Regions from separate parts of the Sphingobacterium sp. UBA3549 genome, predicted to be linked through region 3. Evidence: riboswitches for the same ligand, from Rfam matches in the RefSeq annotation. Region 3 holds a riboswitch; each other region holds the start of a gene.
The links. Region 3 has a riboswitch for S-adenosylmethionine ahead of metF (methylenetetrahydrofolate reductase [NAD(P)H]). Riboswitches for the same ligand answer to the same signal wherever they lie in the genome.

Region 1: another riboswitch for S-adenosylmethionine. It lies ahead of B2W36_RS18115 (O-acetylhomoserine aminocarboxypropyltransferase/cysteine synthase family protein); the one in region 3 lies ahead of metF (methylenetetrahydrofolate reductase [NAD(P)H]).
Region 2: another riboswitch for S-adenosylmethionine. It lies ahead of B2W36_RS21190 (5-oxoprolinase); the one in region 3 lies ahead of metF (methylenetetrahydrofolate reductase [NAD(P)H]).
Region 4: another riboswitch for S-adenosylmethionine. It lies ahead of metE (5-methyltetrahydropteroyltriglutamate--homocysteine S-methyltransferase); the one in region 3 lies ahead of metF (methylenetetrahydrofolate reductase [NAD(P)H]).

What each region holds. Positions count from the first base shown of each region.
Region 1 is NZ_DFOE01000035.1:121,664-127,941, forward strand. Features, by position in the region: gene B2W36_RS18105 (homoserine dehydrogenase) at 1-97, opposite strand, end outside; gene B2W36_RS18110 (homoserine O-acetyltransferase family protein) at 136-1,179, opposite strand; gene B2W36_RS18115 (O-acetylhomoserine aminocarboxypropyltransferase/cysteine synthase family protein) at 1,215-2,525, opposite strand; SAM riboswitch class I at 2,782-2,894, opposite strand; gene B2W36_RS18120 (FUSC family protein) at 3,075-5,102, opposite strand; gene B2W36_RS18125 (TonB-dependent receptor) at 5,446-6,278, shown strand, end outside.
Region 2 is NZ_DFOE01000038.1:6,810-13,087, forward strand. Features, by position in the region: gene B2W36_RS21170 (hypothetical protein) at 1-621, opposite strand, end outside; gene B2W36_RS21175 (hypothetical protein) at 674-1,003, shown strand; gene B2W36_RS21180 (DKNYY domain-containing protein) at 1,005-1,883, opposite strand; gene B2W36_RS21185 (hypothetical protein) at 2,213-2,518, shown strand; gene B2W36_RS21190 (5-oxoprolinase) at 2,551-2,814, opposite strand; SAM-I-IV-variant riboswitch at 2,881-2,974, opposite strand; gene B2W36_RS21195 (DUF3050 domain-containing protein) at 3,181-3,951, shown strand; gene B2W36_RS21200 (3-hydroxyacyl-CoA dehydrogenase) at 4,103-4,999, opposite strand; gene B2W36_RS21205 (oleate hydratase) at 5,066-6,278, opposite strand, start outside.
Region 3 is NZ_DFOE01000037.1:317,811-324,088, forward strand. Features, by position in the region: gene rimM (ribosome maturation factor RimM) at 1-388, shown strand, start outside; gene B2W36_RS20160 (hypothetical protein) at 488-1,339, shown strand; SAM riboswitch class I at 1,516-1,618, shown strand; gene metF (methylenetetrahydrofolate reductase [NAD(P)H]) at 1,690-2,646, shown strand; gene B2W36_RS20170 (DUF2723 domain-containing protein) at 2,887-5,916, shown strand; gene B2W36_RS20175 (OmpW/AlkL family protein) at 6,061-6,278, opposite strand, start outside.
Region 4 is NZ_DFOE01000017.1:186,366-192,643, reverse strand. Features, by position in the region: gene B2W36_RS09550 (sensor histidine kinase) at 1-507, shown strand, start outside; gene B2W36_RS09545 (response regulator transcription factor) at 609-1,298, shown strand; SAM riboswitch class I at 1,487-1,590, shown strand; gene metE (5-methyltetrahydropteroyltriglutamate--homocysteine S-methyltransferase) at 1,669-3,981, shown strand; gene B2W36_RS09535 (tetratricopeptide repeat protein) at 4,080-4,607, opposite strand; gene B2W36_RS09530 (helix-turn-helix domain-containing protein) at 5,031-5,621, shown strand; gene B2W36_RS09525 (hypothetical protein) at 5,653-6,018, opposite strand; gene B2W36_RS09520 (single-stranded DNA-binding protein) at 6,193-6,278, shown strand, end outside.

The sequences.
Region 1 (6,278 bases), on a different contig from region 3:
TGATTTCCAGATTAAGATTTTTGGTTTTGATAATATCATAAAGACCTTGGCCTACAACACCAAATCCAAACATCCCTATTGTTAATTTATTGCTCATATCTCTTCTTATATTCTCTTATTATATTGTTCAATCTCTTATACTAATTCAGGAACACATGCTTTCTCCGCTCTCAGAAAGTGGCTAATAGTTTCCGTTAGTTTTGTTGTTTCGATTAAAAAGCCGTCATGACCATAGGTTGATTCAATCTCTTCGTAACGAGCATTGGGAATATGCTGTGCTATGAATTGTTGCTCTTGTGGAGGAAACAATAAATCTGTATTGACACTTAATACCAATGTTGGACAGCTAATGCTTGCTAATGCAGATTCAATAGACAATCTACCGCGCCCCAAATTGTGGCTATCCATTGCTTTAGTCAGGAAATAATAGCTGTAAGCATTGTAGCGGTTTACTAATTTTTCCCCCTGATAGTTTTGATAAGATGACGCTTTGTAGTCGCCTAGCTTATTATTATCATTTTCGCTCTGCGTATTACTATAGGTTGTATAATTACGGTACGACAGCAATGCCATTGAACGTGCCACCTTTAGTCCCTTAGCACCGCCATCAGGATGGTTGGCATAAAAGGTGCGGTCGGTTGTAATGGCAAGGCGTTGGCTCTCATTGAATGCAATACCCCATGGTGAATGAACAGCATTTGTGCCAACGACGATTAAATGATCGATTGCGATTGTGTTGGACGCCGCCCATTCCAATGCCTGCTGCCCCCCTAATGAGCCCCCGATCAGAACGTTAATACGCTTGATTTCCAGATGGTCAGCAAGAAATTGGTGTGCACAGGCCAAATCTTTTACCGTAAACTCCGGAAATGATAGATAATAGGGGTGCCCAGTGGATGGGTTAATAGACAATGGGTTGCTACTGCTATAGGCCGACCCAATGACGTTGGCGCAGATGATATAATAGTCGCTCGGGTCAAATAAGTCATCGGTTCCAAAAAGGCCCGGCCACCAATCCAAGACGTTCGCATTGGCCGTTAGGGCATGACATACCCAGATCACATTGCTGCGATCTGGATTAAGTTTGCCAAACGTCTCATAACTGATTTGTAAATCAGTAAGCTCTCGTCCATTTTCAAATACAAAAGGCTTCGGGTGCAGATAAATATGCTTACTCATTTTACATTTAAATTTTATAGCCGACTAAAGTCTAATTAGTTGATTTTATCAAAAGCTTGCTGTAAATCTGCTTTGATGTCATCAATATGTTCTATTCCCACTGACAGGCGCAATAGTCCTTTGAACACACCCGCATGCGCTTGATCTTCGTCACTCAATTGTTGGTGGGTCGTTGCGGCTGGATGAATAATCAGCGATTTAGTATCGCCTACGTTAGCTAAATGACTGATTAATTCTAAACTGTCGATAAAGTCATTGGCTTTCTGTGCTGCATCGCCCTTTAGCTGGAAAGAAAGCACTGCGCCGTACCCATTTTTAAGATATTTTTGCGCATTAGCGAAACTTGGAGAGCTTTTTAATCCTGGATAATTTACCTTTTCTACCTGAGGGTGGGCCTCAAGCCATCTAGCGATTTCCAACGTGTTGTCGACATGCCGTTGTACACGTAAAGACAATGTTTCAAGGCCTTGTAACAACAAGAATGAATTGAAAGGAGAGAGTGCTGGTCCAAAATCTCTCAATCCCTCTACACGTGCGCGAATTGCAAATTGTATATTGCCAAATGGGCCATTTTCACCAAAAATATCTGAAAAGACCAATCCGTGATAGCCCTCAGATGGTTCAGAAAATTGTGGGTACTTCCCATTTCCCCAGTTATAGTTACCTCCATCAACGATGACGCCGCCAATGCTTGTTCCATGCCCACCAATCCATTTCGTTGCCGATTCAACGACCACATTTGCGCCATACTCTAAAGGTTTAAATAAATAACCCCCAGCTCCAAATGTGTTGTCAACAATTAATGGCAAATCGTATTTTTTGGCTACAGCGGCAATTTTTTCAAAATCAGGAATATTGAAGCTTGGGTTCCCTATTGTCTCGACATAGATTGCCTTAGTTTTATCGTCAATGAGCGCTTCTATTTTATCAGCTTCAGCATCGGTGGCAAAACGAGCTTCAATACCTAGCCGTTTAAATGCAACTTTGAATTGATTGAATGTACCTCCATATAAGTTGGACCCTGCAACGAAATTGTCACCGCTTTCAAGAATATTATTTAATGCAATAAACTGCGCTGCCTGACCAGATGCAACTGCGACTGCGGAAACACCACCTTCTAAAGCTGCAATCCGTTGTTCAAATACATCCGTAGTTGGATTCATGATCCGGGTATAAATGTTTCCAAACTGTTTTAATGCGAATAGATTGGCCCCATGTTCTGCATTTTCAAAGACAAAAGATGTTGTTTGATATATAGGAACTGCTCTGGATCCTGTGGTAGGATCAGCGACTTGGCCAGCATGAACCTGTAGTGTTTCGAATTTCAAATTTTTGTTAGAAGACATAATAGATCAGATTTTAAGGTTTCAAAAAAGAATTTGTAAAGGTAAAAGAGAAGCATACACACCTACTTGGAAGGTCTGTCAAATCGTTATCCAAGAAAAAGGAAATGATTTTTAACAAGCAGGGAAGTGTGTATGCATACGCATTCGCATCGATACTTTTTTACGATGTAGTACACTTTTGCTGTTCGCAAGGTTCAGTTGTATTGAACCTGAATTTTTAATGGATTTCAGTAATTTAATAAGCATTGTCTTATATCATTTATATGCTCCAAAACGATATTATTTTGGACAGGAATTGGCACCTTTTCAAGCAAATTGAAGGTTGCCAGTGGGTCATTGAGCCAGTCTCTCGCCACTTCTTTATAAATCAAGACCTACTGATTAAGGAAGGTGTTGATTAGAAATCTTCTTTCGAAGACGACACAAATATAAACTTCTTTTTTATTAAAGCAAAAGAAATACGTTTTTTTTACTTAAAAGAGCGTTACTTCGGGAGCTGTAATCGCATATTTGTTATTCAATATTGATACATAAATACATAGCTTGCCTTTATGGTTTTCTTAAGTTGATATTTTCTGCCAGCTGATCTAAGTAGGTTAAAAGGGGTTTTAAAGCATCAATTCTGCAGTGTATACCCTGTTGTATGTCGTGATTCGCTTTTCTACCTAACGATATGGAGAGACCAACCAAATGCGAATTGATGCGATAGGAGAGTGCTTGAAAATGATGGATATGGGACCAGTCTACCCACTTGTGTTCAGGTTCCTTCTTCATTTGATTGATCGCATCGGAAAAGAGAGCCATGGCAGTCTGTGCTTTTTTCCGAGCCAGTCGAATGTCGAACGAACTTTGCAGATCATCAGATAGGCGTTTGTTGATAATTTGAAAATAATGGTGGTTATATAATGCGACCTCTTTTGCCAAGTGGACCATGCTCGTGCTTTGGCGTACGGGTATCAAAAAATAGCCCGCTATTGCCAGCAGCGCACCAACTAAAGTAAAAATTATTCTACTGCCTAAAATGATATTAATATTTCCTTCAAATAAGTTTAATGCGATGACTATGCCTAGCGTAATAAAGATCACACTGACCATATAATTTGATCGGTTGAATAGGAAGAATCCAAATAATCCAATAGCGGCAATTTGAAGAAGAACGGGCAGAAAGTCAATGGAGACCAAACAGAGTATTCCGACGGCAATTCCCGAAAGTGTACCTAGTATGCGTTCTATATTGCGTGTTTTGGTCATTGAAAATGCAGGTCTCGCAACGATGGCAATAGTGAGTAAGATCCAATAAGTATATTTAAAATCCAAGAAAGAAATGCCGATCAATGCGCCTGTTCCGAAGAGAACGGCCATCCGGAGTGCAAAACGGAAAATTGGATTATGGAGATTGAGTCTGCTCTTGATATCACTTAAATTACGCAAAGGACGATTGATAAATTGCTGATACTCATTGGTGTCAATTTTGTTTTTGATTTCTTGATTTTGATAAAAAGCAACTTGAATCCGTTTGAGAACTTCAATAATAGCTTCAATATTACGGATGATGGAAGCGAGAATACCATCTGCTGGGGCAGTCTGTTGTTCTTGAATCTCCTTTAGATCCAACAACAGCGCATTGATTTTACTGTGGTTATCGTAGCGCTGCTCTGCATAGCGAAACCTTTTATTAGGCTGCGAAAAACTATCGATTTCCAAGGCCAGTAATGTTATGCTACGACGAATTATGGGAAGGCTACCGGTATCCAGCAAATTTTTTCGAATGGCATCATAGTCATGATCCAATGCAATAATTAATTCGTGTAAATCAATTAATCCATAGACCTGACTAAGCCAATAGTTGCTTTTGTGCCAGCGTTGGCTTATGATTTTTTCTTCCCTGAATAAGAGGGATCTGATTTGCTCCTGTTGTTCACTGATCTGACCATAAATTTTTCCGACGCGGCTGTAAGTCAAGTCCAGCGGAATATCCGGATCGTAAGATTCAGAACGTATCAATAGAAATTGAGATAAACCGTGAAACCCATTGGCCATGGCGTGTTTTAAAGAGCGATAGGGTTGTATGTAAGCCTGCAATAGACTAAAGAAATAATAGATGCTGGCGCCTGCAGTAATTTGTAAGCTCACTGAAAGCGGATGTTGAGGGGCCATGCCGATGACAAAGCTCATCAGAATCAATGTCATGTTCCCAATTGCGGCATAACGGGGGCCTAAAACCCCGTAAAAAGTGCAGATAAAGCCTGCGGAACTCAATAAAATAACCAGCGGCCAATGATAAGGAAAAAGAAAGGCTGTAAGAAGCGAAGCAATAAAGAAAGTGGGAATACAAACAAGAGCGGAAGAAAATTTATCTTTCCGATTACCTGGAGGATCGGTTAATGTAGTCAATAATGATCCCACCCCAATACCGATGGCTGCGTTTGCTGGTGCACCCAACAGATAGATCGCCAAACTCGGCAAAATGCTGATAGATACATTGCGCAAAGCATCGCCAGTATGTTCTCCCTGGATGAATCGGATAATATGGATATAAAAAAGGTAGAATCTTTTCTTTAATGATTCAATGCTCATCAATCAGTTTACTAATTTTCGCCGTAAAAATACAAATATTATGCTTAATATTTGTATTATACATTTTATTTGTTTTGAATTTTGTTTATTTTTTGAATTTTTATTTTGATTCGATGTGCTTTTCTTGCGCTGTGCTTCTTGGAGATTCAAGATTAGCTGGGATGATTTTACCGGCTTTAGCATCGATCAGTGAAGGATATGGTTTACCGATGTTATTTGGCTGTCTACCGAGTGAATCGGACGATCTATCTATTTCTACTAGTCAATGTGTAATGAATATACGAGGTTTGTTGTCATTATTATGAAGTTGACTATCTAATCGATAGCCTAAAGAAACTACATTATGAAACCACAAAAAATTAAATTGCTCTTATTTTCACTTTTTTTAGTCCTGTTTTCTATTGCCGGACCCGTTTCAGCACAGTCTGACGGGGTAAGATTACATACAGTCGTTGTTGGACAAGACAACCAGCCTATTGTGGCTGCAAATATTTCACTATTTCGGAAGCCCAATGATATCTTATTAAAGGGAACTTTATCCAACGAAAATGGAGAAATTGTGTTGTCTGCGATCCCCGAGGGCAAGTATAGCCTACGTGTGTCCACGGTAGGGTATGCTGTTTATCATTCTGCTGAAATGGTCGTAATTACGGGAGATCTCAAGATGCTGGATACGATTCGTTTACAGGTGGAAAGTAAAGTGTTGAGTGAGGCGCAGGTGATCGGTAAGAAGCCATTGATTGAAAGTCATCTCGATAAAGTTGTACTCAATGTCGAAAACAGTATTTTGGCAACAGGGAATAACGCATTGGAGCTCCTGCAAAAGGTTCCAGGAGTAACTTTAGATAACAAAAAGATCAATCTGCGTGGAAAAAGTAATGTGATTATCATGATTGATGGTAAGCCTACTTATCTTTCTGCGGATGAAGTATCGCGATTATTGGAAAATACGGCTTCCAATGCAATAGCGTCGATCGAGGTACTCACCAATCCACCCGCAAAATACGATGCCGCAGGGAATGCAGGAATTATTAATATTAAGACAAAGAAGAATACGCTATTTGGAAGTAATGTTAGTTTAAACCTCAATTTAGGGCAAGGTAAATATACAAAGGCGGATGGTGGCTTTCTAATAAACCATCGTAACAATTGGGTGAATTTATTTTCTTCTTATAA
Region 2 (6,278 bases), on a different contig from region 3:
CCATAATGCATCAGCTTGGCTAAACGGCACATTGGCAAGCGACTGTAAGAACGTAGCATCCCAATTTGTAATTCGATCTACTCCCCTCGTATAAAAAGTGTGAGAACCATCTGAATTCACTTCATATCCAAATTTTCTATTTCCGCTGACTGGATGATCATGATATTTGGGGTCATTGATGGTAGTAAAGGTCCATTCTGTAGGTGAGCTGTCCGATACAATTACAGATCCGTTATCTGGCCCCGGAATATCTATACCTATAATTGCACCTGTGGGATTTGAAGAATTCCATAAATAAGTGTCATTCACAGTATAATAATTATATGGTTCAAATATTGAAAGATTGTTATTTACAAACTGATTTAAATTTAATCTTATATATTCTAAAAATGCAGATGGCGTCATCCTTGTTCCGTTTAAAACAGGTAATTGGTCAACGCGTATCGAGAAATCATCCATATTGACGACGGAGCTATAAGCATTATTGATCGACTGGATCCTTGCTTTAATAGGTCCATTTAACCCCGGCACGATATGAGGTGTAGCGAGTAACTCATCTAATTTATTGAAGACATCATTATTTGGAACAAAATCAGCAATTTCTACCCATTTTTCAACCATCGGAAAGGAGTCCTTTCAGATCGGTAATAAAGAAGAGTTTACTTACCGACGTATGGCCATCCAAGCAGCACGGCATCGCTTGCAAAAAGCTGCAGCATTTGATAAAGGTGGGCGTGGTCGTAAGCGGAAAATGAAAAGCTTGGAGCACTTCAACGAAAAGGAGAAAAATTATGTAGACACCAAGCTCCATCTCTATAGCCGCCGGTTAATTGAACTTTGTGTGAAAGCACAGGCAGGTACCCCCTTGTTGGTCAACCAATCCAATAAGGAGGAAATTGCCAAAGGCGATAAATTTCTGTTGCGCAACTGGGGCTACTACGGTCTTATTGAAAAAATTAAATACAAAGCTAAAATGGTCGGGATCAACATTATTATCGAGTAGATCAATCCAATTTTTTCCCTTTATAAAACTTGCTCCATGCATCCCCGGCATAGCCGTTATCCAAATATTCAAAGGTGGAAGCACTCGCCCCCTTCAGCTCCTGGCCGCGATAGAAAACCGTCCAGGAGTCTTTCGCATACCCTCCTCTAAGTGCTGTAAAGGTAGATGCCGAAGCGCCGTTAACTTTTATTCCTTGATAGTAAACTGCCCAGGCGTCTTTGGCATAGCCATCACCCAAATATTCAAACGTTGAAGCAGAAGCCCCTTCCACTTTCTGATTTTTATAGAAAACAGACCAATTGTCCTTGGAATATTGACCGCCAAGAGGCTGTGTGGTAGGACCAGCAAATCTCTCGTTCTTTTCGCCCCGATAATAGCTTGACCAATTATCTTTTGCATAACCCCGACCGAGGTTTTCAAAGCTGGAGGAGTTGGCTCCTGCAATTTCTTTGCCCAAATAGTAGACTTTCCATGCGTCTTTGCTGTAACCATTTCCCAGCGTCTTGAAGGAAGACGCTGTCACATTCGATAAGGATCTGCCATAAAAATAGATCTTCCAGGCATCACTAGCGTAACCGTCACCCAGTGACTGAAAAGTAGAAGGACTTGCATCGGCTACAGCTGCCCCCCGAAAATAGACTTTCCAGGTGTCTTTTGCATAACCATCACCTAAAAACTGAAAAGAACCGGCATTGGCATTGACAATTTCTTTACCACGATAATAGATACGTGATCCGATTTTGCTGTAACCATCACCCCGATGTTCCTGAAAGAAAAAAGTAGCAAAATTGGCATGCGCTACTTTAGCACAAATAGCCTGTGTGGCAGTAGTCAACAAAAGAAGAACGAGCATGGTTTTAAATGGGACTTTTGACATCATATAGGGCATCGGGTTAAATTTGAAAGCAAATGATCATATGTTACTCTTGTTAATGAGACCCAATAATCACAATAAAGTTTAGTCATCAATTAATTATTTATTTCTTGGAACTGATGCGATTGAAAATAGAAGGTCATTATTTCGCATGCTTATGTCTTCAACTAAATTCCAACCGTTTAAGCGCTCAGGCTGCGGTGATAAAGATAACAGTTTTTATGAAATTGTCGACTCCGACGCAAAAGCGATTGTACTGTCAGATCTTTGTCAATACGCAAGGTAAAAATCGGGAATATTTGGTCGAGTAGTATTTTTTTTATATATTGCTGGTTATGAGTTTTAAAGAAAAATTAGAGAACTGGCGCACGTCAATCAATCGCGCCGGTAGTGGTGAGGAATTGTATATTTTGCTTTTGAACTACAAAAAGTTTATCAACAAAAATTGGATGGACGATTTTGGCGATCCGGGTAACTGGAAATCGGAATTAAATCAGGTCATCAGCAAAGTAAGAAAGAAAGTGGATGTGGCAGAAATTCAAAATTGCGACGATCTCTCGTCCTACAAAGACGACGCTCGGCAAACAGCCCATTCGCTCAATCATACATTAAGATATCACCACTCATTGACAAAAGAGTAGGCTAGGCCTACTCTTTTTTTGTTTATAGGGCTTTACTGTAAAGGAATCAAAACATTTTGTTCCAGACGGACAGGCACCTGCTTCACCGACGTAAAGCCGTCTTCCTTGGAAATAATATTAGAAAGATCAAGCCCCCTTTTGGAGAATGTACTGATCAAAGCTGTTCTGAAGGTAGCTTTCGATGATCCCCAGCCTTGTCCTAAAATGGTGTCGTTGTTGAGCTGGATCAGTTCATCTGTTGAATAATAACTGAATTTTTCCAGTAAGTGTTGGTAAAGATTTGTTGTTGTAGCCATACAATTTAAAAATTTAAAGGATTAAACCATAAACTGTATCCAGATTACTTTGGGAAAATAACCGTTGTGTAACGTTTATTTTGGTCGAAACCCGTATTAATTTACCACCGCGGTGCCTTCACTCGGTTGGTATTGCATCATGCAATTCTGAATACTCTACAAAGATAGTAGATTATTTTTTATAACAAAACTTTTTTTGTCTTTACTGCTATTAAACGCTGATAATCGAAAACAGCAGCAAAACAAGCTGGTCGCTTTGACTTTAATTTGGGTATAAAGCGGTTAACTGATTGGGAAATTTATCATGTTACTGTAATCTCATCGAAAATACTTTAAAAAGCAGAGAGAACACAATACTTTTGCGGCATGAATAGAATTGCGGAAATTAACGAATACATTGCTACCGAACGCGAAGTATTATTGCAACACCCTTTATACCGTAAAATCAAAACGATCAAAAATTTACGTTCTTTTACCGAAGGGCATGTGTATGCTGTATGGGATTTTATGTCTTTATTAAAAGCTTTACAGATCAAATTAACCTGTACCACACTTCCATGGTTCGCCAGTGAACATCCTTCAACGCGCTATTTGATTAATGAAATTGTATTGGCAGAGGAGTCGGATGAATATATCGATGGACGTCGATTAAGCCATTTTGAGATGTATCTCGACGCAATGTCTGCTATGGGAGCCGACCTCCATTTGATCAATAAATTTATTGCCAATGCCAAAAAATCGGATAATATATTCGATGCTATAGCATTGACAACATTGGACAGGCGAATCAAAGATTTTCTGAATTTTACATTCGAAGTAATAGCTGAGGGTGAAGTGCATAAAATTGCGGCGGCATTTACCTTTGGACGTGAAGACCTCATTCCCGGAATGTTTACCTCTATTTTAGAAGAAATTAAAGCGAATTTCCCTACAGCCAATTTAGACAGTTTTATTTATTATTTTCAACGCCATATTGATTTAGATGGCGACGAACACGGTCCATTGGCGATGCAGATGATAACAGATCTTGCGAAGGACGATGAGGTTAAATGGACGGAAATGAAGGAGATTAGTAAAGTTGCGCTGCAAAAAAGAATTCAACTGTGGAATGCAATTGAAGATTCCTTATATGGATAATACGTTAAGCAGATCTTTGAGAACGGCCTTTCAGAATCATGATCTGAAAGGCCGTTCTATGTAGATTATAACAAGTCTTTATTTATCCGTTATCTTGTAAGATCGCGCACGAGCTGTTTATTGAAATCGCGTTCTTTCGAAAGCCAGTCCATTACTTCAAAAAGTCTGGCGATTGATAGGCTGGATTGGGATAGGTATAGAACCCTTCCCCGGTAGCGACGCCTAATTTGTTCTTGTCTATGAAATGTTCTTTAAGATAGGCTACAGTTTTGATCTTTATGGGATCATTGGCTGCCTCGGCACTCATTTTGTTGATATTATAGGCAGTTGTGATGCCAACGATATCGAGTATGCCAAAGGGGCCCGTTGGCGCTCCCGTGGCAACCATCCAAGTCTTGTCGATTGTTTGGGCATCGGCTACTTCGTTGACCAAAAGATCCGTTGCTGCCGATAGTAGCGGAACAAGTAAGGAGTTTACAATATAGCCAGGCTGCTCCTTATGCAGTGGCAGTGCAACCATCCCAATGGATTTTGAAAAGTTGACCACCTGCTCAAATACTGTTTTGTCTGTGCCTGGATGGCCCATAATTTCTGCTGTATTGTGCTTCCAGATCTCATTGGCAAAGTGTAAGGCCAAGAACTGTTTGGGGCGGCCGGTCTCCTCAGCAAACTGACTTGGTAGCAGCGTTGAGGAGTTTGTCGCAAAGATGGTTTTTGCAGGAGCGACCTTTGCCAGCTCGTTATAGAAACTAATTTTAATCGCCGGATTTTCGGGAATTGCTTCGATCAGAAAATCTGCGTTCGCTACTGCCGAAGTGAGGTTTGAATCGTAACTGAGTCTGTCGAAGGTTGAAGCCAATTGTTCTTGACTGGCATGAAGATCATGTGCGAAGGCCTTCGCCATAAGATCAAATTTAGCTTTCGCTTTGTCAAGTACCTCATCGTTGATATCATAAACGGTGACATCGTAGCCATGAAAAGCAGCTTGGAAAGCAATTTGATAACCTAAAACTCCGCTGCCTGCTATCGTAATATTTTTAAAGTCCATGATGTTATTATTTTTTTTCAATTCGTAAAAACATACGCCGCGAAACCATGGCGCATGCTGTGATCCTTATCCTTTAATTCCTTTTAACCAATCTTTGAATTTGCTGATCTGTTCTGTGAGAAAGGATTCCTGCTCTTCCTCGTCCGCGGAACCAAGCGGTAGGATATGTTCAAAATAAGTGCCTTTCAATAGTTTACGCAGTAAACCTTCTCCTATAAACGGTTTGTCGTCATTTAACGTTTTGGCCGCTTTTAAGAGATGACGGATGTCGTATTGAAGGGGATTGATATCTGGAACCTGTTTATTTAAGTTTAAAAGTTCATATACGGCAATCCGTGCTGTACGTACTGAGCTTTCCATGGTAAAAACCACATCGTTATTAGTTTCGACAAACTGACCGACCAAGCCAAGATTTTTGCAGCCTTCAGGGACAACTCTTGGACGGTCACCCTTTGCTCTAGGCATAAACATAGACGTAATGTAGGGCATAAACGCCGTACGCACAATGGTATTTGTGATAACATCGTCCAGTTGCTCAATAATTCCCAGATGGTAACATAACTCGGCTAGAATTTCATCTCCCGTACATTGGGGCATTGGCTTTTTAATGTAATTTCCTTCTTTATCCATAAATAAGGCATATACCCACAAGACAAGAACATCATCCGGTTGGCCAGGGAAGTGTGGCTGTCTATTACAGGTGAAACTCATCAGCCAATCGGAATCGGTAATGGTGATGATACCGCCAGTAACTGTTTTGCCGGAATAAGGGTCGTTGACGGAATATTCTTTTAGTTTTTCGACTAAAGCCGAAGGCTTACAAGTCAGCGTTGCAGACTCCCATGCTGATTTTTCGATTTTACTACAGAACTTTTCGGGTCTACCAAATATGGTCGATTTGGCAGCAAGGTTTTTCCAGAGCTTCCAGCCTGCACTCTGACCGCTGCTGCTGTTGTCGATACCGATAATCGGTGCGTTTTTGTTATCTCCATAAAAGGTGTCTTCGGTCATTGATCCGGTGGTAACAATGACGAAATCGTCTTTTCCAATTGGAATTTTCACCGCTTTACCATCTTGTTCTGTGATAAGCGCCTCCACGACTTTTCCTTCGGTATTGCTTTGGATATCGAGGTCTTTGACCAGCACATTAAACTGAATGTTTACGCCTTTGCTTTGGAGTACTTTGCGCAATGGGGTTACAAAAGTATCGTATTGATTGTATTTAGGGAATACCAATGACGAAAGGTCGTTCAGTCCATCGATCGCATGTAAAAAACGA
Region 3 (6,278 bases):
GCTTGTTCCTTATTTTGTTGACGCCATCAAATTTCAAAAGAACAGTACCGCTTATGTGACATTCGAGGATGTGGATCATATTGATAAGGCTCAAATACTTGTACGTAAAAAGCTATATCTTTCCAATGATAAAATGCCGGAGCGTGATCCAGATGATTTTAGATATACGGATTTAATCGGTTTTTTAGTAATTGATGAAAACCATGGTGAACTGGGGAGAATAACAGATGTTCAGGAGTTTCCACAACAATTTGTTGCTACCGTAGATATGGATGGCAAGGAGCTGATGTTCCCACTTTCGGACGATTTGATCTTAGGTATTGATGGCGAAGAGGAGATTATTGAAGTTGAATTGCCAGAAGGCTTAGTGGATCTGTATAAAGAATAAGTATATCCTTAGGCTTATATAAATGAATAGCCTTTCATAGACTATCGCAGTAATTTATTATATTGGCATATATTATTTTGCCATAATTATTAATTGATTTTGAAATCGTTATTACTCCTGCTATTCCTATTTTCACTGTCTTCTTGTGCTTTCTTTGGAAAGAAAAAGGAGTTTCCTGAAGGTAATTATCAGATGATATTGGGCTATTCGAATGAGCAATATCATAAACTTAAGAGAGAATCTCCCCAGAATGTGGAGGCAAATACCTATGGGAATGATCCTACTTTATATCGGTCCTTTCTCTCACTCCATAATAAAGACCGCTTTGTCTTGGCGCTCGACGATATATTACTCTTCGGAAAGTATAGATTCAATGGTGACAGATTAGAGTTGACCGACGAGAAAAAAGGTAGCATCGCATTGGATATTGTTAAGGTAAAAAAAGATTTTATTCAGCTAAGAGGTGATTTTTCACAGTTTAACTCAGCGCGTGTACCTACTACCGAAAGACTTTATCTCAACTTTGCCTTAGATAAAACCCCTATACGCGAGACACCAAGCAAATTTGACAGTCAAGTGAATTTGTGGCGGAATGCTCCCGTAAGAGCAGAAAGTGAAAAGGAGGTCAAGGCGAGGGCATTGAATTTTGTTGATTATTCCATCGCTTACTTTCAACATATATCAAGTTCTGGTACACATCACGATTATCGAATGGATGGTGTTGAATCGCCAATTATTTATGCTGAGAACGGTATTGTGCTCAAGGCGTGGACAGATGTGCCGGAATCTTGGAAAGAGTTGTTTTACAATGAACAAGATGCATTGATCGCCTATCGCTATTTATTTGATGGCTTTAAATATGCATCGAAAGAGGAATACCACGTAACAGGACTTTTATTAATCACATTTTATCTCAAAAATCTACGGAATTCCCTGGCAGCGCATCTTTAGCCAATGATTCTCGATCCTTACTTTCGCCTGTTTTTTTAACATTTTTTGGTGGTGCATACATTTCTTTTGTTGCGTGTAAGCAGAGCCCAAAGGTCTTATTGCCCTATTTTCGGTGCCATTTTAGTCTTTTCGAAAAAATATTTTTGTCTTTTGATTTTTTAAAACGATATTAGCAACGCTTATAGAGAAAGGCCGAGGGAATAGACCCGTTGAAGCCTTAGCAACCTGTATTGTTCAAGGTGCTAAATTCTACCCTACTCCATGTGGGAAAGATAAGTTACATGAAGATAAACGATTCCTCGACGTGTGCGTTTCGATATAAGCCAACCAAACTAAAAAACAGTTTTTTAATGAAGATTATCGATCATATCCAGAATGCCAAAGGAAAAACATTATTTTCTTTTGAGCTATTGCCACCGGCGAAAGGGCAGGGCATCCAAAGTATTTTTAAAACCATGGATGAACTGATGGAGTTTAAACCTCCTTTTATCGACGTAACTTACCACCGGGAAGATTATATCTATAAAGAGCATGCAAGTGGATTACTGGAACGCGTTTCCTATCGCAAACGTCCTGGGACAGTGGCGATATGTGCAGCAATCATGAATAAATATAAAGTTGATGCTGTGCCCCATTTGATATGTGGTGGTTTTACTAAGGAGGAAACCGAAAATGCACTGATCGATTTGAACTTCCTGGGTATAGATAATGTCTTAGTATTGCGCGGAGATGCACGTAAGGGCGATGCTGATTTTATTCCGACGGATGGTGGACATGCTTTTGCAACAGACCTATTGGAACAGGTTGCTGATATGAATAAAGGAAAGTATCTGCATGAGGATATTGTCACATCGGAAAAGACTGATTTTTGCATCGGTGTAGCAGGTTACCCCGAAAAACACTTTGAATCGCCAAATTTTAATACTGACTTTAAATATCTGAAACAAAAAGTCGATATGGGGGCGGAATTTATTGTAACTCAAATGTTCTTTAATGTCGAAAAATATAAGGAATTTGTTACTAAATGTAGAGATAATGGAATACATGTGCCTATTATTCCAGGATTAAAGCCACTGACAACTAAAAAGCAGCTCGTGACCTTACCACGAATATTTCATCTCGATATTCCAGAAGAACTGAGCGATGCTGTTTCGGAATGTAAAACGAATGCCGACGTCAGACAAGTCGGAGAAGAGTGGTTAGTACAACAATGTCAGGAGCTGATCAAGTTTGGTGCTCCGGTTTTACATTTCTATACGATGAGTAATCCGGGTCCAACAAAGAAAATTGTAGAAAAACTAGCCTAACTCATAAAAATACCCGCGAAAGGGAGCTGATAAGCTCCCTTTTTCATTGTTAAGATATCCTATAATTGACCTTATAGCCGAGTCGTCGTGTTGGTAACGGAGTCATTTGCGTGCGTGCAAGTGTCAGTGTGTTTATTGTCAGGTACTTGTGTTAAATAGTGTTAATTAACATATTGGAATCAGGATAACTTTTTAACTTAAAGTCCTAAAAAGGATTTTAATAGAAGACCAATTGACCTTATGACGTACAACAGAATAAATTCTCTACTGGGTTTTGCTTGCGGACTCATTGCCACATGTGTATACATTGCTACCGTGGAAAAGACGGTAAGCTGGTGGGATTGTGGTGAATTCATTGCCTGTGCTTACAAGCTGGAAGTAGCACACCAACCTGGGGCACCATTGTTTCTTCTGATTCAGAATGTATTTTCAAACTTGGCTTTGGGTAATGCAGGTAAAATCGCCTATTGGATGAATATCGGATCGGCAATTTGCAGCGGGCTTACGGTTACATTTTTATTTTGGACGATAACAGCAATTGCCAAGAAGATACTCCGCGAAGACAAATACGCACCTTTATCCAACTGCTTGCAGATCTTCGGCGCAGGAATTGTTGGTGCAATGGCATTTAGTTTCAGCGATTCATTTTGGTATTCGGCCGTAGAATCCGAAGTTTATGCGATGTCGTCCTTGTGTACAGCAGTTGTGTTTTGGGGGATATTAAAATGGGAAGCTCGTGCTGATGAAGAAGGTAGTGATCGTTGGCTGGTATTTATCGGTTTTGTTATGGGGCTTTCTATTGGAGTCCATTTATTGAATCTTTTGGCTATCCCAGCGATAGCGATGGTGGTCTATTTCAGAAAAGCAACTCAGGTGAGTGCGAAAGGTACCTTAAAAGCGTTTGTAGTAGGTGTACTGATCCTGGGAGCCGTTTTGTGGGGTATTATTCAATGGTTGGTTGGCCTGGCTGCTAAAGTTGACCTTGTATTTGTAAACTCACTTGGAATGGGATTTGGTTCCGGAATTTTCTTCTCGTGCTCATTGCTGGTAGGATTGATAGTTTGCGGTTTGTATTATTCGTATACAAAGCGCAAATACACGCTCAACACCGCTTTGTTAGTTTTTTGTTTTGTTTTATTTGGATACAGTTCCTACACCATGGTCATGATCCGGGGAAAAGCAAATCCATCCTTGAATAATAATGCGCCGGATAATGTATTTTCTTTTTTGGGATATTTGAGCCGGGAACAATATGTCCGGGAGCCATTGCTCAAAGGCCCGTATTATGATTCGCAAGTGGTTGGTGTAAAGAGTAAGACAGGCTATCGGAAAGATCAATCGGCGTATGTACCCTTTACACAGATAGACAAATATCAATTTGATAAGGAAACCTTTTTCCCGCGTATCTACAGCCAAGATGGAAACCATCAAGCCTATTATAGAAGTTACCTCAATTTGAAAGAGGGAGAGCAACCACAATTCTCCGACAATTTTAAATTCTTTTTCAATTTTCAGCTTGGCGATATGTATACGCGCTATTTCTTATGGAATTTTGTCGGTAGACAGAATGATCGACAAGGGTATGGGACCTATAGCGATGGCAACTGGCTGTCGGGGGTCAAAGCATTCGATAACTGGCGACTAGGTGCGCAAGATAAACTACCGCAATCGCAGGCACATGATCCGAGCCGAAATACCTATTTCTTTCTGCCGCTGCTTTTGGGAATAGCTGGTGCGGTATGGTTGTATCGAAACAACAAGCCTTATACTTTGGTCGTAACCCTGCTGTTTGTATTTACCGGAATAGCGATTGTTGTTTACCTAAATCAAACGCCCATGCAACCTCGGGAGCGGGATTATGCTTATGTGGGCTCTTTCTACGCCTTTGCAATCTGGATTGGATTGGGGCTGATCGCATTGGTTCGTTTTTTCAAACGTTTTGTACGAACACGTTATGCTTTGGCGACTGGTTTATCTTTTGCGTTGCTGGGCGGCCCCATTATTTTGGTTCATCAAAACTGGGACGATCATGATCGATCGGAGAAATCGATGGCAAGGGACTTGGCGCGTAATTATCTTGAGGCCTGTGCTCCAAATGCAATCCTATTTACGTATGGCGATCATGATACATTTCCGGTGTGGTACTTACAAGAAGTAGAAGGTGTGCGTCCCGATGTACGGGTGGTCGTCTTAAGTTATCTTACCGGTGATTGGTATATGCAACAGGCCAGGCAGCCGACTTATCGAGCAGCAGGCCTCCCCGTGACAATTCCGGCAGAAAAGACAAAAAAAGGTGTCCGTGATTATATCCCCTTTGTGGATAGGCAACTCGACAAAGCTGTTGATGCAGGTCAGTTATTACAATTTGTGACGTCAGATGATCCCGATTATAAAGTTCAGTTGAATTCCGGTGAGAGGGAAAATTATTTCCCCTCAAGAAAAGTCAAACTGGACGTTAATAAAGCGGAGGTCGTCAAGAAAAATGCAGTTCCATCTTATTTGCAGGAAGCTATTGTATCAATTATGGAATGGGAGATACCAAATGACCACCTAACAAGGGCAGATTTAACAATCTTATCGGTGCTTGAAAATAACAAATGGAACAGGCCCGTCTATTTTTCAAATATGTTGCCAAGTGATCTTAAATTAGGATTAGATAAATATCTTGTTAATGAAGGTTTCACGTCTAGACTGATGCCGGTCGCAGCTACAGGTGCGTCAACAGAAAAGCAAATTGAGCAAGCCGGACTAGTGAACATTGAAGCTTTATATCATAACATTATGCACACGTATAATTGGGGCAATATAAAAAACGCTCGATATGTTGATACGGATTCATTCCGCTTTTCAAGCATGTATGCAAGAGATATTTTTGGAAAAGCAGCGCGTCTGTTGTTGGCTAATGGCCAAATAAAACAAGCAGGAGAAGTTGCTAAAAAAGCATATGATCAATTACCTGCGCGCGTGTATGCTATGTCAGATGCAGTCAACTATGCTGATATTATTGATAGTCTATATCGTTCTGGACAACCTCAGCTCGCCAATAATATGATGGATCGAAATCTAAATTATGTAGCTGAAAATATGGAATATTTGCATCAACTCGTAGTGGATAAGAAAAATTTAAGCTTCGAATGGAATGATATTCAGGTTGGATTGGACTCGGTAGATCGCTACCGTAAAATTTTATCGGATGCGAAAGAGGATAAACGATTAGCGCGTGTCGAGGGCTTAAGGCGTCAATATCAAAACTGGTATGGTCTAGAGTAATGTTTGTAACAAACGAAGCCAATGTATTGGGTTTGCCTAAATGGTAACTGGATGAATATGCTTGAGCTAAGGAACCAGATGAGGCCGTTTTCATATACTGAAAGCGGCCTCGATACATATAGGATAGGGAAATGAGCCAAATGATTAGAATTTCATGCCGACTCCAAAGCCAAGGAGAAAAGGATTGATATCAACTTTTGCCGGTATGGATAAGTTGGGAGCCAAGTTGGATGCATCCACATTAACATCTGTCTTTAAAAGAATATATTTAGCATCTAAATTCACAAAATATTTGTCTGATAGCTTAAAGTCAATCCCGAGTTGGGTAGCGAAGCCAAAAGCATTGTCGTATTTCACATTCT
Region 4 (6,278 bases), on a different contig from region 3:
GTACTTGATTTAGCACGATTAGAAAAAGAAACCTTAAAACTAGATCAGGTAGATGTTCATATTAACGATCTTGTTTCTGCTGTTACGGACAGTATGCAACTGAGAATGCAAAATATTGGCGGAAAATTCACTATTGATCTGGCAGCCACGAAAGATGTCGTCGTTGGCGACGAACTGCATTTCTCAAACGTATTTTATAACCTATTGGATAATGCAATTAAATACAATAAAGGTGATCTACATGTGAGTATACAATCAAAAAACGTCGGGGATAGTATTGTGGTCACTATAGCTGACAACGGTATCGGTATGAGCCGAGATCACCTTCAAAAGATTTTTGACCAATTTTACCGGATACCGACAGGCAATGTCCACAATGTAAAAGGATTTGGTCTTGGTCTAAGTTATGTACAAGATATTCTGAGGAGACTGAACGGAAAAATTACGGTTAAAAGCGAAAAAGATAAGGGCACGACCTTTGAAGTAATTTTGCCTACAAAAAAATAAAAGGTTCCTTTTTTGTATATTTCCTCTGTAAAAGAATTTCAAAGGTAGAGGAAGCTGATTTATCAGCATCAAGGGAATTCGTTAAAATTAAAGTATTCATTATGCAAAAGATATTATTAGCAGAAGACGATCCTAATTTGGGGGATCTTTTAAAAGACTATCTCGAATTAAAGGGAAAATTTGACGTCACACTATGTACAGATGGTGATGAAGCAATATCCCAATTCAAGAAAAATAACTATGACCTCTGCATCTTCGATGTCATGATGCCTAAGAAAGACGGCTTCTCTGTTGGACGTGAAATCAGAAAAACAAACAATACTGTTCCAATAATCTTTGCCACAGCGAAAGGTATGATGGAAGATAAAACTGAAGCTTTTGAACTTGGAGGAGATGATTATATCACCAAGCCGTTTCGGGTTGAGGAATTGTTACTTCGCATCAATGCCCTGCTAAAACGCAGTGTTCGGGATAAAGAAGAAGAGGTAGTTGCAGACAAATTTGAAATTGGCGATTATTTCTTTGATTACACAAGTCAGCAGATTTCCTATAAAGGGCAGATGCAGAAACTATCGACTAAAGAAGCTGAACTATTACGCCTGCTCTGCCTAAAGAAAAATGATGTATTGACAAGAGAGGAGGCTTTATTAAAAATATGGCATGATGACAACTATTTTACTGGTAGAAGTATGGATGTCTTTCTCAGTAAACTTCGAAAATACCTGAAAGAGGATAGTAAAGTGGAGATTGTCAACGTGCACGGAAAAGGTTACAAACTTTTGGTAAGCTAAAAAAAAGGGGGAATGAGAAATACAGTCATTCCCCTTTTTTATGCTGCACAGCGTATTGGTGCATGACATACACAAATTCATGGATGAAAATAAAAGAACAAAACAATTTCATTCTTAGTAGAATATAAAAAATAGACGCACTTTTATAAAAAATTTGCATTTCAAAAAGAAATGTGCTAACTTAGCGTCGCTTATAGAGAAAGGCAGAGGGAATAGACCCGATGAAGCCTTAGCAACCTGTCCCTTGACAAGGTGCTAAATTCTACCCTATTTGATAAGGGAATGATAAGCCGAAGTCACCGAATTCTAGTGTGTCCTTCTCTCTCTAGCAAGAAATATAGTTGAAAAAGAAATATTAAAAACATTCATTATGTTATTGACTAACAATTTAGGTTACCCTCGTGTGGGCGCGTTCCGCGAATTGAAAAAAGCCAATGAGGCCTATTGGGCTAAAAAATCTTCTGTTGAGGAATTATTGGACACAGCAAAAAAAATTCGTGAAGGCAATTGGAAAACACAAAAAGATGCTGGAATAGATTTGATTCCTTCCAATGATTTCTCTTTTTACGATCAAGTATTGGATTTAACCCTCACTGTTGGTGCAATTCCTGCTCGTTACCATTCTTTATTGAATAAAGTAGACAACAATTACAGCTTAGATCTATATTTTGCAATGGCCCGCGGTTTCCAACAAGAAGGAATTGACGTAACTGCAATGGAAATGACCAAGTGGTTGGACACAAACTACCACTACATGGTACCAGAATTCACAAAAGATCAAGAATTCAAATTGACTTCTGAAAAATTCTTAAATGAATACAACGAGGCAAAATCATTGGGCATTGATACTAAACCAGTTTTACTTGGTCCGATCACTTACCTATTGATCGGTAAAGAAAAAGAAGCTGGCTTCGACAGGATCGATTTATTGGATAAACTTGTCCCTGTATATGAGCAAATATTGTCTAAACTAGCTGAAGCTGGTGCGCAATATGTTCAGATTGACGAACCTTTCTTAGCATTGGATTTAGATGCTAAAGTAAAAGCGCTATATCAGCCTACTTTTGAAAAATTAGCTGCTGCAGCAAAAAACATCAAATTAATCGCTACCACTTATTTCGAAGCGTTAAAAGATAACGAAGATATCGCGGTTAATTTGCCTATTCATGCTTTACATTTGGATCTTGTCCGTGGTGAAAACCAACTGGATACCGTTTTAGCTAAAGTTCCCGCTTCATTGACATTATCTTTAGGTATTGTTGAAGGCCGTAACATCTGGAAAAACGATTACGAAAAGTCATTGGTTAAAATCAAGCAAGCAGTTGATGCATTAGGAAAAGACCGCGTTTGGGTGGCTCCTTCTTCATCTTTATTGCATGTTCCTTTTGACCTAGATAATGAGCATAATGAACAATCATTACCTGCTGAAGTAAAAAATTGGTTAGCCTTTGCCAAACAAAAATTAGCTGAAGTAAAAGACTTAGCTGTACTGGCAGAAGGCGAAGTTGATGCGGAAACAGCGAAACGTTTTGAAGCGAACAAAGCTGCTGCTGAAAGCCGTCGCACTTCTCCATTAATTCACAAACCTGAAGTTAAAACACGTACAAGCAATATCACTGATGACGATGCAAAACGTACTTCAGCATTTGCAGACCGTAAAGCAGCGCAACAAGCGAAATTTAACTTGCCGGCATTCCCTACCACAACGATAGGTTCTTTTCCACAAACAAAAGATGTTCGTAAATGGAGAGCAGATTTGAAAAAAGGTGCTATTACACAAGCGGAATACGATAAAGCAATCGCAGAAGAAACTGAAAACACCATCCGCCTTCAAGAGCAATTGGACATCGATGTTTTGGTACATGGGGAATTCGAGCGTAATGACATGGTGGAATACTTCGGTGAACAATTAGCCGGATACGCTTTCACACAAAACGGCTGGGTTCAGTCTTACGGTTCTCGCTGTGTTAAACCTCCAATTATCTATGGTGATGTCTACCGTCCAGAAGATATGACTGTACGTTGGTCATCTTACGCACAATCATTGACAAACCGTCCGGTGAAAGGTATGTTAACAGGTCCTGTAACAATCTTACAATGGTCTTTTGTTCGTAACGATCAACCGCGTTCAACAACGACTTACCAAATTGCATTGGCCATCTTGGATGAAGTACAAGCCTTGGAAAAAGCAGGTATCAAAATCATCCAAATTGATGAACCAGCTATCCGGGAAGGATTACCTTTACGTAAAGCTGATCAAAAAGATTACTTGAACTGGGCAGTACGTGCTTTCCGTGTTTCTTCTTCAAATGTAGAAGACGATACACAAATCCACACACACATGTGTTATTCAGAATTCAATAATGTAATCGAAGATATCGCTGCAATGGACGCTGACGTTATCACGATCGAGACTTCACGTTCTCAAATGAAATTATTGAATGCTTTCGCTGGAGACTTTAAATATCCAAATGATATTGGTCCAGGTGTTTATGATATTCACTCTCCACGTGTACCCAGCAAAGACGAGATGGTAGATCTATTGCGTAAAGCAAAAGCAGTAGTGCCGGCAGAACAACTTTGGGTTAATCCTGACTGCGGATTGAAGACCCGTGCTTGGCCAGAGACCAAAGCAGCTTTAGAGTCTATGGTAGAAGCTGCCAAAATCTTAAGAGCAGAATAATTCTTAAACTATATTGATAAAGCCCTGGGTGAAATTTCACCTAGGGCTTTTTTATTGTACTCATATTAATCTAAAATTGTATCCAGATCGTGATCCTATTAACGAACAGTATTACCTTCTTTCTTACTATTTTTCCCACTTCCTTTACTAATTTCCTGTTTCCCCTTAATCCGATCCTCAATAGACTTCAGGCTTGACGAAAAATCAAGATCAACATTTTCAAGTTTCGCCATCTTTAACGCCTTCAACGCCTTTTTGTATTTTCTCATTTTTTCAAATAGAAGTGCTTTCTTTATCCAGATCCCTGCCAAGGGCATCGCCGGAAGTGTCAAAGCAAATTTAATCGTCTTTTTTGCAGCTTCATATTCTCCCATATCAATCAATGTCTGAATAAAATAAGGATATACTTCCACTGCCTGCACATTATGCGCCAAAGCTTCCTGGAAGTACCTTTTTGCCTGCTCATAATCAAACAACTGCTCGGCGTGAACTCTTCCCATCAAACACAGCGCCATTGTATTGGACTCATCATAAGACAGTGCATAGGATAAGGACTCCATGGTCTCCTCCAAATATATAGGATAGTTATCCAGCGCCTGAAGGACATATTTATTTACTGAATTCATAAAATTTTCTAAAACATAACATTCATATCCAGCTTTCATAATAACACTTGAAAGTAACTGGATTTTTAAAATTCCATAATAAGCTAAGCACATTGGAAAAATGGACTACTATTTAGAGCGCCAAGTTTTAGCCAATAGCAACGTAGGTTATTTAACGTATTAAGAAAGAAGATTAGGAAAGGGCCGTATTCTGAAGAATATTCCCGAGAATCTTCTCTGTGGACGAAGCGGGATTTTCTAATATAGCAAACATATTCTTCCGTTTTTATTAATTAATCTATTGAATTACAAAGATTCAAAATATTTACCAAATTCCCAAAAACTTGTGATTATTAATCGCTTAAATCCTACAAGGTGCTATTGGCGCATTATTGTCGCATCAATTTCGCTAAAATTTAACGACTATTTCCTCATATTTGGACTATGGAAAATCAATCAGCTAATCAATTCATCAAACTATCAAGAAAACGTAAGGGATTAACGCAACAGGAACTCGCCGATCAAGCAGGTGTATCGCTAAGAACGGTGCAACGCATAGAAAAAGGCACTGAAGAAATCAGTGGATTTAGTCTCAAACAAATTAGTCAAATTTTGGAAATACCTCTAGAACAACTCATTATGCCAAATATAAATCAAATCAGTATCGACAACAATCAAACAGGAAGTATTAAAGCTTTATATTTAGCATCGCTTACCTTTCTGATCAATCCATTATTAGGGTTATTGGTCCCAGCAATTATGGGCTATACGAAACAAAACAAAGACGCTTTATACAGTAAGCACCTAAAAAGAATAATTGTAATACATGCTGTTGGACTATTTTTTCTAGGAAGTTTCATAGGCTATATCATTATTGCAGATTTTTTTAAGATTGCACTACCGTCTTTTTTAAGCAATATCTTCAATAGTGCCTATATTTTACTCATCCCGGTATGCTATTATATCTTGATTCTAACGTTTACTATTTCTAATTATATCGCAATAAGAAAGGCCAAGTTCAGTTCTGCAAACTAAACCAATACAAATGAATCTATTGCAGTCAAAATCACAGCGGCTTCTTTTGAACGATTAACACCCAATCTTTCTCAAGCAACAGATAGCCTGTTTCATAAATAAACTGGTAAGTTTGACCTTTGTTGTTGGAAAAAATATGAGTATGGAATTTAAAATCAAACCCCAATTGTTTTAACTTTTCACGCTGTATTTTGACCATCCCCTCCCCGTTCAAGGTATCTAACAATATACGGCGATTTTTTCGCAGGATATTATTCACGTTACGCACCAAATTGGTTTGGTCGCTATTTAATTTATTATTATAGGCATTCCGACAAGCATCATCACAAAATCGCTTGTCAGAACGGCCACGTATACCCTTGCCACATTCAAGGCAAACTCTCTCAACAGAACTCATAGAAAATTACTAAACGACAACAAACGGTTACAATCGACTACAGTCGAATACAAATGGTAAACAGACGAATAAGATGTATGTCCCTTCTCATCTTTGCTCTAGATCATTCGGTGTCAAAAGCCAATGAACATCAACTAAAATAAGAATTATTGAAAACATTTAAAAATTAGACACATGAGTACATTACGTAACAAAGTACAGTTAGTAGGTCATCTTGGAAATGACCCGATCATCAAAACAACTTCCACAGGTACAAATTA